Regions from separate parts of the Streptomyces sp. NPDC028722 genome, predicted to be linked through region 3. Evidence: riboswitches for the same ligand, from Rfam matches in the RefSeq annotation. Region 3 holds a riboswitch; each other region holds the start of a gene.
The links. A riboswitch is a leader RNA that binds a small molecule or an ion and turns the genes downstream of it on or off. The one in region 3 is predicted to bind cyclic di-AMP.
Positions count from the first base shown of each region.

Region 1 (4,005 bases), on a different contig from region 3:
ACCACCAGCTTACGGGGCATCCCCGCGGGGCCGGCCTGCCCGGCAGCCGCGGCCCGCCGCCCCGGACCCCGCCGCGGCGGGCGGCGTGTCCACCGGCACACACCTCCCCCGCTCTGTACGTCCTGTACATTTTTCACAGAGAGTGGACCGGAGCCGGTCCACCGCGAGAGGGGTGTGCCCATGTCCCGACCGTCCGCCCGCCATGTCCTGCCCGGGTTCACCGAGCGCACGGGCGGCGGCGCCCGCACGCTCGACCCGTACGGGAAGCTCTTCGAGTCCCGGATCGTCCTCCTCGGCACCCCGGCCGACGACGTCGCCGCGAGCGACGTGACGGCGCAGCTCATGTACCTCGAACACGCGGCCCCGGACCGGGACATCACGCTGTACATCAACTCGCCGGGCGGGCCCTTCCACGCCATGACCACGATCTACGACACCATGCGCTACATCAGCTGCGACGTGGCGACGTACTGCCTGGGACAGGCCTCCTCCACCGCCGCGGTGCTGCTCGCGGCCGGCGCCCCGGGCAAGCGGTACGCGCTGCCCGGCGCGCGCATGCTGATCGAGCAGCCCGGACTGCCCGAGCCGGTGCGCGGCCGGCCCAGCGACCTGCTCGTCGAGGCCGAGGAGCTGGACCGGGTCCGCGCGCTGCTGGCGGAGATGCTCGTCCGGCACACGGGGCGCACGGCCGGGCAGGTGCACGAGGATCTGGCGCGGGACCTGTTCCTGGACGCCCCCGGGGCCCTGGCCTACGGCCTGGTGGACCACATCGTGCCCAGCCGCCGGGACGCGCCCGGCGCACCCGACGCGAGGTGAGCCCCCCGATGCAGCCGGAGCTGCCGCCGCTGCCCGCGCTGACCCGCGCCGAGGGCGACCTGATCGACCGTTATCTGGAGGCGGCCGACCTGCTGGGCCGCGTCAATCCGGCCCGGCCCGGGGACACGTACCACGGGCTGCGCGCGGCGCAGGCCCTGGTGCGCAAGGCGGCAGAGCTGAGGGACGCGCTCGAGGTGATGCACCAGCGGGGCGAGACGGAGCTGCACGGGGGCACGCTGGCACGCGCCTTGCGCGTGCTGGACGGTGAGCGCCGTACCGCTCGCGTCGCGCTCCCGCCCGACGCCGTCGGCTGAGGCGGACACCCGGCCGGCCTGCCGGGGTCCCCGTGTCGGCGCTTGCCGTTCGCGGCGGACTCGAAACGGTCCGAACGAGGTACGACCGTCCGGTGGATATCCGGAATGATTTTCGGGCTTCCCGACTTGTGCGGCATGTGGGTCGGGTGTGTGCCGAAGAGCGTTTAGCCCCAGGTCCGGGGCTACGCACGGGTCCTGACGATGCCTCGAACACAGCGATGTCCACCCGAACGGGTGAGTGGTGAGTAACACCACAAATCCCCGATTCCGTTGGGATTTTACGACAGTTGTAGGTCAAGATCCCTGACTGACGACAAGACCCCGCCACCGCGGCGGGGCGATCCGGGCGGACGCCGAGTCCTGCCGCCGCCCGGATGACCGGTCGACAGGAGTGGATCGGCAGGAGTGGAGGACCCAGGCAAGACGGGTCGCCGGAACACATGTTCGTCCGCTCGACGCGGACGGGCGGGGTTCCGAGCCGCCCTTGGGGTGAAGCCGTGGCAACACGGCCGGGCAACTTCGCCAGCCCGAATCCGACAGGTCATCCTTCACAGGCGGCTGACGAAGGGTTGCGCATGACTGCGCTCAATCGTGTCCCGTCACTGATGGCCAGAGCCGGCACGGCCTCGGCCCTCACCCTCGCCGCTGTAGGCGGCTCGATCGCCGTGCCCGGCCTCGCCACCGACGCGTCCGCCGCGACGATGGCGACGAAGGCACTCAAGGTCGCGGCCTCCAAGAAAGGTGCACCGTACAAGTGGGGCGCCACGGGCCCGCGCAGGTTCGACTGCTCGGGGCTGACCTTCTACTCCTTCAAGAAGGTGGGCAAGAAGCTGCCGCGCACCGCCGCGCAGCAGTACAACAAGACCCACCACATCTCCGCCCGCAGCCGCAAGGCGGGCGACCTGGTGTTCTTCCACTCGGGTTCCAACGTGTACCACGTCGGCATCTACGCGGGCCACGGAAAGATCTGGCACGCCCCGAGGACCGGTGACGTGGTGAGGCTTCAGAAGATCTGGACCAGGAGCGTCTGGTACGGCCGGGTCAGCTGACCCGGCCGCGGAGCGAGAGCGCCCGGCCCCGGCTCCGGCGAACGGCCGGCGCCGGTCCCGCTCCGGTCCCGCTCCGAGCGCCGTAGCGCCGCCCCGGTGCCCGCCCGCCACCGCGGGCGGCCCGGGGCCGACACATCCTCCGGCGGAGCCGGCCGTGCGGCCAGGACGCGATGCTCAGGGCTCCTGCGGTCCGCCTGCCGGTAACGGGGCGGCCGGGACCGTCCACGGAAGTTCGATGCAGACCGTCTTGCCGCCCTCACGGGTGGGGCGGACACGGAGCCTGCCGCCGTGCTCCGCGGTGAGCCAGCGGATGATGACCATGCCGCGGCCGTTGTCCTGCTGCACGGCGGCGGGCAGTCTCTTCGGGAAGCGGGGATGACTGTCCGTGACGCCGATCCGCAGGTGTTCGTCACGGTCCAGTGCGATGTCGACCGTGAAGGTGGGTGACTGGCCGAAGGTGTGCTGCACGGCGTTGGTGGCCAGCTCCGAGACGATGAGCCGCACGGTGTCGGCCGTTTCGGTGTCCGACGGCAGGCCCCACTCCGCGAGGGTGCCCACGACGTAGGAGCGGGCCGCGTGGACCGAGGCGGGATCGCTCGGCAGAGTGATGGATGCTTCCAGATGGTCTGCCATGGCGACGTCGTCCCTTTCCCGCGGGACCGCGGTCCGACATACAGCGAATGCTTCGAGTACGGTCCCGGAACTGGTGCTTGTTCGCCAGACTGCCATCAACGGGTCGGTCAGGGGGAGCGATCCACCGGGATATGCATATATCTGTCGCTCGAAGCGGTGAACTCCGCGCTGCGAAACCGTATGTGGGCGGCCCGGAAGGAGTAAGGAGGAGCCCATGCAGAACGGTCCGGCAGTGCGCCGTCGGAAACTGGGCGCCGAACTGCGCAGGCTGCGTACCGGTGCCGGATTCACCAGTGGTGAGGCGGCCCGGCTCGTCGGCTGGCACCAGTCGAAAGTGAGCCGCATCGAGACCGGCGCCAGCGGCGTGAAACCGGCCGATCTGCGGTTGCTGCTGGACGCCTACGGGGTCCACGACGGACACCTGCGCGAGTTGCTGCTGATGCTGGCGGGGTCGCAGGACGCGGGTGGCCGCAACCGCTGGTGGCACGCCTACCGCGGGGAACTCCCTCCCACCTACCGTGACTTCATCAGCCTGGAGTCGCAGGCGAGCGCCATGCGCACCCTGGAGACCACGGTCGTACCGGGCCTGCTCCAGACGGCCGAGTACGCCCGCGCGGTCACCCGGGCGGCCGTGAAGGACCTGGACGAGGACCGGTTGGACACGCTGGTGGAGGTGCGTCTGGCCAGGCAGGACGTGTTACGCGTGGACCCGCCGCCGACGCTGAGCGCCGTACTGGACGAGGCGGTGCTGCGCCGCGAGGTCGGTGGTCCCCGGGTGATGGCCCGTCAGCTGCAGCGGCTGATGGAGGCCGCCTCGCTGCCCCAGGTACGGCTCCAGATCCTGCCCTTCAGTGCCGGGGCGCATATCGGCCTCACCGGGCCTTTCGTTATCTTCTCATTTCCGAGCACTTCCGATCTGGATGTAGTCGTTCTCGACCAGTTGACGAGTAGCCTCTACCTGGAACGGAAAGAAGACCTGGTGGCCTACACCGAGGCCTTCCACGCCCTTCAGTTCCACGCCCTTTCCCCCGAGGACTCGTTGGACTACATCGCCGCAATAGGTGACGGCGCGTAAGGAGGCACCATGCCCGCACCGCCTCGGAGCATCCCTGCCAGTACCGACCTGCGCGACGTGCGCTGGCTGCGCAGCAGCTACAGCACGGGCGCCAACAACTGCGTGGAGACGGCCCGGC
Region 1 is NZ_JBEZWU010000018.1:123,887-127,891, reverse strand. Features, by position in the region: gene AB0F03_RS25515 (ATP-dependent Clp protease proteolytic subunit) at 181-816, shown strand; gene AB0F03_RS25510 (hypothetical protein) at 825-1,130, shown strand; cyclic di-AMP (ydaO/yuaA leader) riboswitch at 1,566-1,703, shown strand; gene AB0F03_RS25505 (C40 family peptidase) at 1,706-2,179, shown strand; gene AB0F03_RS25500 (ATP-binding protein) at 2,354-2,812, opposite strand; gene AB0F03_RS25495 (helix-turn-helix transcriptional regulator) at 3,027-3,887, shown strand; gene AB0F03_RS25490 (DUF397 domain-containing protein) at 3,897-4,005, shown strand, end outside.
Region 1: it holds a riboswitch for cyclic di-AMP, as region 3 does, so the genes downstream of both, AB0F03_RS25505 (C40 family peptidase) here and AB0F03_RS06310 (HYD1 signature containing ADP-ribosyltransferase family protein) in region 3, are expected to answer to the same signal.

Region 2 (4,005 bases), 140 kb from region 3:
CAGCTGTTCCACGCGCTCGCGGGCCTGCCGCTGCCGCCGCTGGACGTCGGCGATCTCCGCGCGCTGGGAGACGTACTGCCGCATCGGATAGGCGAGGGCGACGACCAGCGAGCACAGCACGAGCGCGAGCAGCGCCGCGCGTCCGGTGAGCCGGGAGCGGCGGGCCTGGCGTTTCGTCTGGGAGCGGTAGACCCGGGCCGCCGTCTGCTCGCCGAGCAGCCGCAGCCTCGTCGCGGTGGAGAACCGGTCACGGTCCTTCACGGCCATTGTTTCCCGCCTCCCGTCACACGCGCGTACGTCCCCGGACACGGTACGGGACCGGGTACGGGGACGTACGTACGACTGGCTAGGACATAGCCCGGGCAGGCTCAGCCCCTGCTGTGCCTACTGGTCCGCGGAGCGCTGTGCCTACTGGTCCGCGGAGCGCTGTGCCTACTGGTCCGCGGAGCGGAACCGGGGGAAGGCCGAGCGGCCCGCGTACACCGCGGCGTCGTCGAGGATCTCCTCGATGCGCAGCAGCTGGTTGTACTTGGCGACGCGCTCGGAGCGGGCCGGGGCGCCGGTCTTGATCTGGCCGCAGTTGGTGGCGACGGCCAGGTCGGCGATGGTGACGTCCTCGGTCTCGCCGGAGCGGTGGGACATCATGCACTTGTAGCCGCTGCGCTGGGCCAGCTCGACGGCGTCGAGGGTCTCGGTCAGCGAGCCGATCTGGTTCACCTTGACCAGCAGGGCGTTGGCGGCGCCGTCCTCGATGCCCCGGGCGAGGCGCTCGGGGTTGGTGACGAACAGGTCGTCACCGACGAGCTGGACCTTGTCACCGAGCTGGTCGGTGATGGTCTTCCAGCCCTCCCAGTCGTCCTCGAACAGCGGGTCCTCGATGGAGACCAGCGGGTACGCCTCGACCAGCTCGGCGTAGTACTCGGTCATCTCCTGGGCGGAGCGGGACTTGCCCTCGAAGGCGTACGAGCCGTCCTTGTAGAACTCGGAGGCGGCGACGTCGAGGGCCAGGGCGATCTGCTCGCCGGGGGTGTAGCCGGCCTCCTTGATCGCCTCGAGGATGAGGTCGAGGGCCTCGCGGTTGGAGCCGAGGTTCGGGGCGAAGCCGCCCTCGTCGCCGAGACCGGTGGACAGGCCCTTGCTCTTCAGGACCTTCTTCAGCGTGTGGTAGACCTCGGTGCCCCAGCGCAGGGCCTCGGAGAAGGACTCCGCGCCGATCGGGGCGATCATGAACTCCTGGATGTCCACGTTGGAGTCGGCGTGCGAGCCGCCGTTCAGGATGTTCATCATCGGCACCGGCAGCAGGTGCGCGTTCGGGCCGCCCAGGTAGCGGAAGAGCGGCAGGTCGCTGGCCTCGGAGGCGGCGTGGGCGACGGCGAGCGAGACGCCGAGGATGGCGTTGGCGCCGAGGGAGCCCTTGTTGTCGGTGGCGTCCAGGTCGAACATGGCCTGGTCGATCAGGCGCTGCTCGGTGGCGTCGTAGCCCACCAGCTCCGGGCCGATCTGCTCGATCACGGCGAGGACGGCCTTCTCGACGCCCTTGCCCTGGTAGCGGTTCGGGTCACCGTCGCGCAGCTCGATGGCCTCGAAGGCGCCGGTCGAGGCGCCGGACGGAACGGCGGCACGACCCGTGCTGCCGTCGTCGAGGCCGACCTCGACCTCGACCGTGGGGTTGCCTCGGGAGTCCAGGATTTCCCGGGCTACGACGACGTCGATGGACGGCACGAGCATCTCCTTCTTGGATGTGACGCTGGAAGTGCGGGGCTGGGTGCCTTACGGCTGTGCCTTGCGACTAGAGCCTAACCGTCCCGGGGGCGTCGGCCACCGACCGACCGTCCCGTGGACAAGGCGACCGTACCTTTTGTTTGTTGCCGAAACAAAGGGGATCGGCGAAAAGGGGCCGGGACGGAGGGGAAAGGGCGGCGGGCAGAAAAAAGCCCCGCCGCGGTGCGTACGGGGGAACACGCACCGGGGCGGGGAGCCCGTGGGGACGGGGACCCCCTCACGGGGCCCTCGGTATGCGGGCCGGGTGTGAGGGGGCTGTGGCTCCGTGCGGAGCCGGGGGTCACTTCAGGTGCAGCTGCTGACCCGGGTAGATGAGGTTGGCGTCCTGGACGATGTCCTTGTTCAGCTCGAACAGCTTCGCCCAGCCGCCCTGCACGTGGTGCGCGGTGGCGATGGAGCTGAGGGTGTCGCCGGTGACGACCTTGTACTCGCCGTCGCCCTTCTTGACCGTCTTGCCGGTCGGGGTGGTGACGGTCTTGCTCTTGTTCTGGCTCTGGCTCGGCGCCTGGCTCGGGGCCTGGCTCGCGGACGCGGCCGGGCGCTCGGCGGAGCGGGAGGCGGTCTGCTGGTCGGTGGAGCGGGTGGTGGTACCGGCCGAGTCCGGGGTGGTGCTCGGGGCGGAGCCGCTGGAGGACGCGCCCGACAGGCCCGTGCCGCAGACCGGCCAGGCGCCCTTGCCCTGCGCGGCCAGGACCTTCTCGGCGACGGCGATCTGCTGCGCCTTGCCGGCCCGGTCGGCGGTGGCGGCGTACTGCGTGCCGCCGTACGCGGCCCAGGTGGAGGCGGAGAACTGAAGACCGCCGTAGTAGCCGTTACCGGTGTTGATGGCCCAGTTGCCGCCGGACTCGCACTGGGCGACGGCGTCCCACTCGGAGGTGGTGGCGGCGGAGGCGGTGCCGGTCGCCATCAGCGGGGCGGCGACGGCGGCGCCGGTGACACCGGCGAGCGTGATGGCACGAACGGCCTTGGACGGACGACGGTGCTTGCCCTTGGCGGAAAACAGCATGAATCTATCCCCTCACCGACGCCTGCGAGGTGAGCTGTCGGGTTCGGGCCGGTTGAGTTGCCCGGCCGCACCTCTCGCTGTCACGCGAGGTGCGGCTTCACCCCCAGCCGGTGCCAGCCTCTTCGACTGCTGGTCCCGGCACTTACCTTGGGTCCCCCGCTCCTGCCTGCGGCGCTTGACGCGACGACTGTTCCCGGGCAACCGCTGGCAGGATTCGGCGTTGCGACTGCCGGGGCTCGTGGTGACGAGCGATCTCGACCGTAGACACGTGATCGACGGAATTTCAAAGACGATCAGGGCTTCTGAGACTCATCCCACACTTTCGCCAAAACGGACATCAAGCGCCAAATGAGGCGTCAACTCTCGCTATTTCGCGTCCGTTTCGTACCCGACTTCGAGGGTCTGACCGGCACTGATGTGGTTCGGGTCGGTGCCTATGGCCTTCTTGTTGCCGGCGTAGAGCGCCCGCCAGCCGCCGTCGACGTCAAGGGAGTCGGCGATGGAGGCGAGGGTGTCACCCTCGTGGACGGTGTAGGCGTCCGACTCCCGGGAGGCGTGGCGGCCGGACAGTGCGGGACTTTGACCGTTTGTCACGGTTTCGTCCGCACTCGTGCCGCGGTGGCGCCCGCCGGCGTCCAGGCTGCCGGTGTCGACCAGACTCCAAGAACCGGCGGCCTGTTGGGGATTGTCCGGATTGCCGGTGTCGGGGGTGGCCGTGGCCGAGCTGTCGGCACCCTGCGGGGTTCCGGCGTCCGACGGAGTGGACTTGTCGGACTCGGGAGTTTTGGTCCCGGTGGCCTTGCCGGTGCCCTTGTCCGGTTTCGCGGTCGGCGTGGTGGCCGGGGCCGAGGAGGAACCGGAACCGGAACCGGAGCCGGTGTGCGAGCCGGCACCGGTGGAGGACGGCGAATCCGGCGAGCCGGACGTGCCGGACGTGTCGGAAGTACCGGAACTGCCGGACGTACCGGCCGATCCCGGCGAGCCGGTCGAGTCCGAGGTGCCGGTCGAACCTCCGGATCCGCCGGTGTCACCGGAACCGCCGGTGCCGCCGGTGCCGCCGACGCCGGTGTCGACGTCCACGGAGCCCGAGTTCGAGGTCAGCCCGGACAGCAGGGCGCAGGTGGCCCACGGAGTGGTGCCCTTGGCGGCGAGGATCTTCTCGGCGACGGCGATCTGCTGGGAGCGGCTGGCCTGGTCGGCGCTGGCCGCGTACTGGC
Region 2 is NZ_JBEZWU010000003.1:85,025-89,029, forward strand. Features, by position in the region: gene AB0F03_RS05650 (septum formation initiator family protein) at 1-267, opposite strand, end outside; gene eno (phosphopyruvate hydratase) at 433-1,722, opposite strand; gene AB0F03_RS05660 (transglycosylase family protein) at 2,063-2,788, opposite strand; cyclic di-AMP (ydaO/yuaA leader) riboswitch at 2,793-2,972, opposite strand; gene AB0F03_RS05665 (transglycosylase family protein) at 3,155-4,005, opposite strand, start outside.
Region 2: it holds a riboswitch for cyclic di-AMP, as region 3 does, so the genes downstream of both, AB0F03_RS05660 (transglycosylase family protein) here and AB0F03_RS06310 (HYD1 signature containing ADP-ribosyltransferase family protein) in region 3, are expected to answer to the same signal.

Region 3 (4,005 bases):
TGCCCCCGGCAGGATTCGAACCTGCGACACCCGCTTTAGGAGTTCGCTCCGCCAGCTCAGTGGCCTAGTTCTCGTCGCTCAGACCTCGCCAGCGAGGTGCACGAAGGCTTTCCGGGGTACGGCGAAGTGCACGCTTGTTGCCGTCAACGACTGCCGTCAGTGCGTCGCCGACTGGGGAGTGAAGACACCCCTGACGTCGCCCGACGTCTCTGACCTAACTTGAAGTATAAAGTTTTTTCAGTTTTTCGGCCACAGCAGCATGAGCGTCCCAAATGCTGTCGCCGTAACCCTCCAGCACCTCTTGAGCCGGTATTACTCTAGGCCCGTCAGGGAATAGTTCGCGAGACATCGATTCAGTGACGAGCTCATTGAGCTCATCATCAAACAGCAATTCATTCAAGCGCCACACCTCCGCAGCCTCCGACTGTAGGCGAGAGCACAACTCTTCCGCTGCGCTTGAGTCTCTGTCGCCCTCGTGACTCCGGTGCCATCTCGCAAGCGCATCTGCCGCCGCCCTCAGCTTGTTAAGCGTTCCATAGACGTCAGATAGGACTTGTATCTCGAAGTTCTTTTTTCCTTCAAGGAAAGCCTTGCTCGTTTCATATTCCCTTGCTTCTCTCTCTCGCGCGTTCTGTCGCTTCTCGGCGAGGGAAGAATTGAGCTGCGCAAGAGCTGCACCGAATACAAATGATGCAACTGGCCATACGGTGTCGAAGTGCGGCATGCCAGTAGGGTACTTGTGTCAGCGCACACATCGGGCTGTTTTGGCCGATGTCATCAGGGCGCGAGGTGACTGAGTGGAACCCGTAATTGTAATCCTAACGTTGGGCAGGGCCCTTAAGATCCGAACTCCAATAAGTACCGTTCGTGATGATTTGCACCAGAGGCGGCTGGAAGGCGGCAAAGAGTGCGTCGCACACGCGACGAAAACCGGCCCTGCCTTATGCGCCGCCGGGGTCGGGCCTCTCCGCAGTGGTGGCGAGTCGTGGGAGCCTTGGCATGATGACTGGCGCACGGAATTAGGGGTTCATCCCGCCGGCTCAGTGGCCTAGTTCTCGTGGCTCAGACCTCGCCGGCGAAGTGCACGAAGGCTCACCGACGTTCGGCGAAGTGCACGCTTGTTGCCGTCAACGACTGCCGTCAGCGCGTCGCCGACTGGGGAGTGAGGACCTCTTGGCGCCACCGCCACACCACCGCGGCGGCCGAGGCCGATCGGCCGCCGCCATAGACGGCCCTAGGGCACGACCGACAGGTTTTACACGTAGCAAGCGCCGACCTACCTCAACTTTTCCGCTGGCCGACGTCCGGTGCCCCATGGATGCCCCATCTAGATACCGAGGGGATCACCGCAGGCATTCTAAGCATCGAAGCTGCGGCGACATGGCGGCTCGGACGTCGCCCTTAGTGAAGAAGCGACGTCGGGCCCGAGCGACCTCACAGGATCGACGTGGATGCAGAGCTGGTCTGTGTTGGAACGGTGGCCGATGGTGTTGTCGGCCGCTGAGGGCCACCCTGCGGCGGCCCACGGGCGACCCGACAGCCCAGGGCCTTCGGCCTCCGCGCTTCGCCCAGTCCCCACTGGCGTCGTGGGTGTCAACTCCACTGCCACTGGTAGAATTTGGGGCGACATCGGGCCCCATCACCGGGAAGGGGCAGCCTGTGCGGACGCCGAGTCCTGCCGCCGTACGGGTGCTAGGTCACTCACATGCGGACCGGCAGGAGCGGAAGACCCAAGCGTAACGAGAGGTTCATCCCCTCTCTTGGGGTGAAGCCGTTGAGTGCGGCCGGGACTTCGCCAGCCCGAACCCGACAGGTCATCTTTCGCAGGCGGTGGCGAAAGGTCTTCCGTGCCCCAGAACGTTGATGACGCCGCAGGCGCTGTCGACCACCCTGCGTACCTCTTCCACTACACGACCGAAGAGGGTCAGCGCAGGATCCTTGAGAGTCGACTCCTGCTTCCTTCCCTCCGGAGTAAGAACTCGAAGGACGCCCGACACGGAGACGGCCAGTACCTGACGGACATCGCCCCAGGTAGCCTGACCGGCTCCCACCTGTCCCAGGCTCTCGTGCGGATACCGTACTGTGCAGCCAAGTTCACTCACTTCATCCAGATCGAGACGACCGGACTGACAGTACGCTTTGGACGGGCCCATGTGTACGTGGTACCCGGAACCGATCCGCTCGACCTGACGGGACGGATCAAGGACTGGGGAATGAATTAACATGCGTTACCTCAAGGTTGCTTGGCATCACACATCTCCCGATGACCCAGTGATTATCTGGAGTGAAATCGGCGAGGACGGTTACGAGGTCCGCAAGGTGGAGCAATTTGCGGACGGGCGTTTGGGCTACGCAGATGCCAGCACTTCGGTAGGGGGTAGCGAGCTAGGTGAATTCCCTGTCCCCGAAGTGGCCACCATCGCGCAGCAAAAGGAATTCTCGCCAGAAACAATCAGCGCAAAAGCATTCGCGAGAAAATGGATTGCCGCCCGCAGCCCGAAGATGAAGAGCGCGAAAAGCAGCAATCGCGCAAAAGTTCGCTTGCGGACCAGCAAGGGTGCATCTAAGCGAAATCTCACTGTGCTCAAAACGCGTAGAGGATGGTCGGTTATGGCTGCTGGAAGTCGCAGGGTTATCGTCACGCTAAAGACGCGTGACGCCGCCCTTGAATGGGCAAGGGAAGCGCTGCGCACCACAAAATCATCATCAACGCGTATCGCAGTCACTGGCGAAAAGGTATCCAACGTAGCCCGTGAACGGAAGAAGTGATCGCCTGCCTTGGTCGCCTCGGCAGCAGGCGGGGCGGCACCCGTTCCGCATGCCGCCCTTCTGGTGTGCCTGGCCAGGCAGGCAGAGGCCGTAACTGGAATGAACCAGCGTAACTCGCTTTGCAGGTTTGTCCGGGCCGGTCAGGGGCTGATCCGGGGCCGTTCATCCTTGTTCAGCGCAGTACCCCGGAGCGGGGCGCGTACTTCAGTGAACGAGGGTGGACGGGGCTGAACGAGACGGAAACTGAGACGGACTCACCGCGCCTCATCAGGCACGATGGGTCGTCTCCGGGGCGAGTCGGCTCGTGAAACCGGCGTCACGGAGACGCTCGTAAGCCGCCTCGACGTCCCTCGGAGTCTCCTGCTCGATCATGAACCCCTGGCGGGGGTAGATCATGAGTCGTTGCTGAGCGCCGACCAGCATGTCCACCACAAGCCGTGGGTCCCTAATCGAGTCGACGTAGTCGCGGAACCCCATAAGAGTGGACGTGCTCACCCATTCGACGGTGGGCCACAGCTTGCGTGCCGTCGCGTACGCGCGCCGTTCCTCGTAGGGCTTGCTGACCAAGAGGACGGATGAAACAGGCACCTGTCGCTCTTCGAGAAGCGCGCGAGAGAACCGGATGTTCTCGCCGGTGTTCCGGGCCCTTGGCTCGACAAGGATGGCGGCAGCCGGCACCCCCAGCTCGACAGCGCGCTCGCGGTAGTGCTCAGCCTCACCGCGAGGCATCCGTTCCTGCGTCGTTCTGCTGGTCGCCCCGGTGAAGACGATGAGCGGCGCCATGCCACGGTGGAAGAGGTCCGCCGTGGTGTCGGCCACCCCGAGATCATGGCTCCCTAGGCCGATGGCTACCGAACACGGACGCACTTCGTGCCCCATCTGCTGGAAGTCCCAGAGACGCTGAGCGTCCGACCAGGACTGCTGCGAGATCACTTCCCTGTTCCGCCTTCCGCCGCCGAGTCTGGAACCTTGAAGTCGTACGTCCATGAGAAGCGCGTCGCCGCATGCACGCCCAAAGCAAATTCGACCACCGTGCCATCGGCCGTGAAGGTCGTTCGGTGTAGCTCTACGACCCACTCGCCGGGCGCAAGCTGCAAGAGCTGCACTTCGTCAGTGGTGGGGACCCGGGCAAACAGCGTCTCTCGCATGTGATCGATCTCGTAGCCCGCGTCGTACAGCACGCGGAACCCGCCGCCCTTGCCGGCCGGGCCCGGTTTGGGATCGACAATGCGCGTT
Region 3 is NZ_JBEZWU010000003.1:227,247-231,251, reverse strand. Features, by position in the region: gene AB0F03_RS06315 (hypothetical protein) at 215-724, opposite strand; cyclic di-AMP (ydaO/yuaA leader) riboswitch at 1,681-1,845, shown strand; gene AB0F03_RS06310 (HYD1 signature containing ADP-ribosyltransferase family protein) at 1,848-2,222, shown strand; gene AB0F03_RS06305 (hypothetical protein) at 2,224-2,769, shown strand; gene AB0F03_RS06300 (YdcF family protein) at 3,037-3,702, opposite strand; gene AB0F03_RS06295 (GntR family transcriptional regulator) at 3,699-4,005, opposite strand, start outside.

Region 4 (4,005 bases), on a different contig from region 3:
CGGCCCCGCGGGTACGGCCGCTCCTGGCGGGCCTGGGCTGCACGGGGCTCGCGGTGTGCGGGCAGGGCGCGCAGCTCTACGACGCCGGGGCCGGCCGCCTGCTGTGGTCGGTCCGGCTGGACCGGGAGCTGGCGGAGACCGCGCTCGGCAAGATCGAGGCGGAGGTGGGGCAGGTCTTCGCGGCGGTCGACCAGGACGGCGTGGACGGGCTCACGCTCATCGAGCCCGGCTACCGGATGCCGCATCCGACGCTGCCCGCGCTGCGGGTCGGCCGGCGGGACGACCTGTGGCGCGCGCCCATCAGCAAGGTGCTGCTGCGTCATGCCGAGCTGTCGGACGACGAGCTGGCGGCCGTGGCGCGCGCGGTGGTGGGCTCGCTGGCGACGGTCACGATGTCGGGGCCGGGGACCGTGGAGCTCCAGCCGAGCGGGGTGACCAAGGCGACGGGGCTCGCGCTGGCCGCGGAGCGGCTGGGGATCGGCGCCGGACGGGCCGTCGCCTTCGGTGACATGCCCAACGACATCCCGATGTTCGACTGGGCGGCCCACGGCGTCGCGATGGCCGACGCCCACGCCGAGCTCAGGGCGGTCGCGGACGAGGTCACCTCGTCCAACGAGGACGACGGCGTCGCCGTCGTCCTCGAGAGACTGTTCCCGGCCGACTGACCGGGACGTCAGCAGCGCCCGCCGCCGGTGCCGGTCAGTACGCGCCGAACACGTTGTCGATCGAGCCGTACCGCGCGGCCGCGTAGTTGCAGGCGGCGGTGATGTTCGCGACCGGGTCGTAGATGTCGAACGACGTCCCGGCCACGTGGTAGGCCTTGAAGGTGGGGTCGATGACCTGGAGCAGGCCCTTGGACGGGATGCCCGCGGCCGCGTTGGAGTCCCACAGGTTGATGGCCGCCGGGTTGCCCGACGACTCGCGGATGATGTTGCGGTAGATGCCGTTGTAGGTGCCCGGGATGCCCTTCTGGGCCATGATCGCGAGCGACTCGCGGATCCAGCCGTCGAGGGTGTTCGGGTAGCCGGCGGGGGTGGCGGCGGCCGTCGCGGCGGTGGCGGGGGCCGCGGCGGCGCTCGTGGCGCCGATGAGCGGCAGGGCGAGGACGGCGGCGCCGGTGCCCACGGCGGTGAGGGCGCGGACGAGGCGGCTGTTGCGGGAACGGCGGTGCTGAACGGCGGCAGACATGGGGAAGTTCCTCTCCTACGCCTGCGAGGTGAGCTGTCGGGTTCGGGCGGGGAGGCGCCCGGCCGTGCCCTGGAGGAGGCACGGCTTCACCCCTAGCCGTTCCGGCGCGGCGTGTGCCGTTCCGGCCCGGCGGCTTACCTGGGTCCCCCGCTCCTGCCGTACGAATGGGTTCGTCGATGGGTGGTGCGGGCGGCGGCAGGATTAGGCGTCCGCCCGACGGCCGGGAACGTATGCGAGAGCACATGTCGGGAACAAGTGCCAGATTCACACAACGCACTATTTGACCTTGATCGACGCCGTATGGGGTGCTTGATCCTTTGCGGCTGCCAATCCTCAACTCACCCACGGGGCAAGGGTTCGGGAGGGCGCGGGAGCGGGGACCGGCCGGGACGCCGCGTGACCCAACTCACGAAAAGGCAAAACACTGCAAAACAGACAAGAGGGAATTGACGCATTCCCGCCCCGGGGTCCGGCGGAAGGAGTGGAGGGGTCACGGAACGATATATGAATAGCCGTTAAGTCGATAAATGTCCGTTGTTACCACCCGATCAGACTCATGTCTGGTCTGATCCGATACCGCCCAGGCTGGACCGGTGGGCGCTATCGGTGATCGAAAGAGGACCGGATACGCTGAGTTGAGTGAGGGCAGCGACCTATCGACAAACCGTGTGATCGCCAGCAGACAGCAGCAGACAGGAGACCCCTCGTGACCGTCGTCGGGCCGTTCGGGCTGAGCGTGCGGGACCAGGCTCTGGAAGCCGATGTCCAGGCCGGATTGACGGCTGTCGAGGAAGGCTTGCTCGAGGCCACCAAGAGCGAGGTCCCGTTCATCACGGAGGCCGCGCAGCACCTCGTACGGGCCGGTGGGAAGCGGTTCAGGCCGCTGCTCGTGATGCTCGCGGCACAGTTCGGCGACCCCTACGCGCCGGGTGTCGTCCCGTCCGCCGTGGTCGTGGAGCTGACCCATCTGGCCACGCTGTACCACGACGACGTCATGGACGAGGCGGCCGTGCGGCGCGGCGTGGCCAGCGCCAACACGCGCTGGGGCAACTCCGTCGCGGTCCTCACCGGTGACTTCCTCTTCGCCCGCGCCTCCCAGATCCTCGCCGACCTCGGCCCCGAGGCGGTCCGGGTGCAGGCCCTCGCGTTCGAACGGCTGGTCACCGGCCAGATCCTGGAGACCGCGGGTCCCTCGGACGGCCGCGATCCGGTCGAGCACTACCTGGACGTGCTCGGCGGCAAGACCGGCTCCCTGGTGGCGGTGTCGTGCCGGTTCGGCGCGATGATGTCCGGCGCCGACGAAAGGGTCGTCGACGTGCTCACCCAGTACGGCGAACGGCTCGGCGTCGCCTTCCAGCTCGCCGACGACGTCCTGGACATCGCCTCCGACTCCCACGAGTCCGGCAAGACCCCGGGCACCGACCTGCGCGAGGGCATCCCCACCCTCCCCGTGCTCCGGCTGCGCGAACGGGCCGCCCGGCTGGGCCGGTCCGAGGACCTCGCGCTGTGCGAGCTGCTGGACTCCGACCTCAGCGACGACGCCCGGCACGCCGAGGCACTGACCGCGCTGCGCGCGCACCCCGCACTGGAGCAGGCCCGCCGGGACACCGTGCGGTACGCGGAGGAGGCGCGGGCCGCGCTGGCGCCGCTGCGGGAGTGCGACGCCAAGGCGGCGCTGCTGGAGCTGTGCGACGCGGTGGTGCACCGCGCCGGCTGAACCGGCCGGACACCTCTTCGGGCGGCGTCTTCCCGCACGACCCCTACGGGTCGGGGGAGATGCCGCCTTCGTATGTCATACCGCAGGCGTACACGGAGTTGGCCCCGAGGGCTGACGCTTCCGCGTGGCCGATTTGGTCAGATGGTCACTACGCACATCACCACTCCTCACCGATTCGGGTGAGAATGGCGGCTCAGGTGGACCAGCGCGAGGACAGCCGCCGCCGACGACGGAGGTAAGGCACACATGGCACCGTACGCATCCGACGACGCAGTGGGCGCCGCGCACGACGAGGACCCGCGATCCGGCCGGCGCAAGGCCGCCCGGTACGCCGTCCCGGTCGCGGTGGTGGGGGTGGCCGCGGCCACGATCGGGCTCGTCCCGGCGCTCGCCGACTCCGGTGACCCCGATCTGCCGAGGATCAGCGCACAACAGCTCGTCGAGAAGATCGCCAGGTCGGACGTGCAGCAGCTGTCGGGCACCGTGAAGATCAGCACCGACCTCGGGCTGCCCGAACTCGGCGGCCTGGAGAACAACCTGCTCTCCGGGGCGGACAAGGGCTCCGGCGACGGCTCCTCCGCCGACCCGCGGACCCGGCTCACCGAACTGGTCTCCGGAACGCACACCCTGCGCGTCGCCGCCGACGGCCCCGACCGGCAGAAACTGTCGCTGCTGGAGAGCGGCGCCGAGTACAGCCTGATCCACGACGGCAAGGACGTCTGGGGCTACGACAGCAAGAGCAACGAGGTCCACCACTCCACCGCGGCCGGCTCCGGCGGGGACCGCGGGACCCGGCCGCCGGCCACGCCGAAGGACTTCGCCGACCAGGCCCTGAAGTCGGTCGACGCCACCACGTCCGTCACCGTCGACGGCACCGCCCAGGTCGCCGGGCGCGACGCCTACAAGCTGCTCATCAAGCCCAGGCAGTCCGGCACCACCGTCGGCGCGATCAGCATCGCCGTGGACGCGCGGACGGGCCTGCCGCTGAAGTTCACGCTCACCCCGAGCGGCGGCGGCGCCGCCGTGGTCGACGCCGGCTTCACCCGGGTCTCCTTCGCCGAACCGGCCGCCTCCACCTTCCGGTTCACCCCGCCCAAGGG
Region 4 is NZ_JBEZWU010000009.1:107,524-111,528, forward strand. Features, by position in the region: gene AB0F03_RS16655 (HAD-IIB family hydrolase) at 1-665, shown strand, start outside; gene AB0F03_RS16660 (transglycosylase SLT domain-containing protein) at 700-1,188, opposite strand; cyclic di-AMP (ydaO/yuaA leader) riboswitch at 1,192-1,374, opposite strand; gene AB0F03_RS16665 (polyprenyl synthetase family protein) at 1,895-2,905, shown strand; gene AB0F03_RS16670 (DUF2092 domain-containing protein) at 3,152-4,005, shown strand, end outside.
Region 4: it holds a riboswitch for cyclic di-AMP, as region 3 does, so the genes downstream of both, AB0F03_RS16660 (transglycosylase SLT domain-containing protein) here and AB0F03_RS06310 (HYD1 signature containing ADP-ribosyltransferase family protein) in region 3, are expected to answer to the same signal.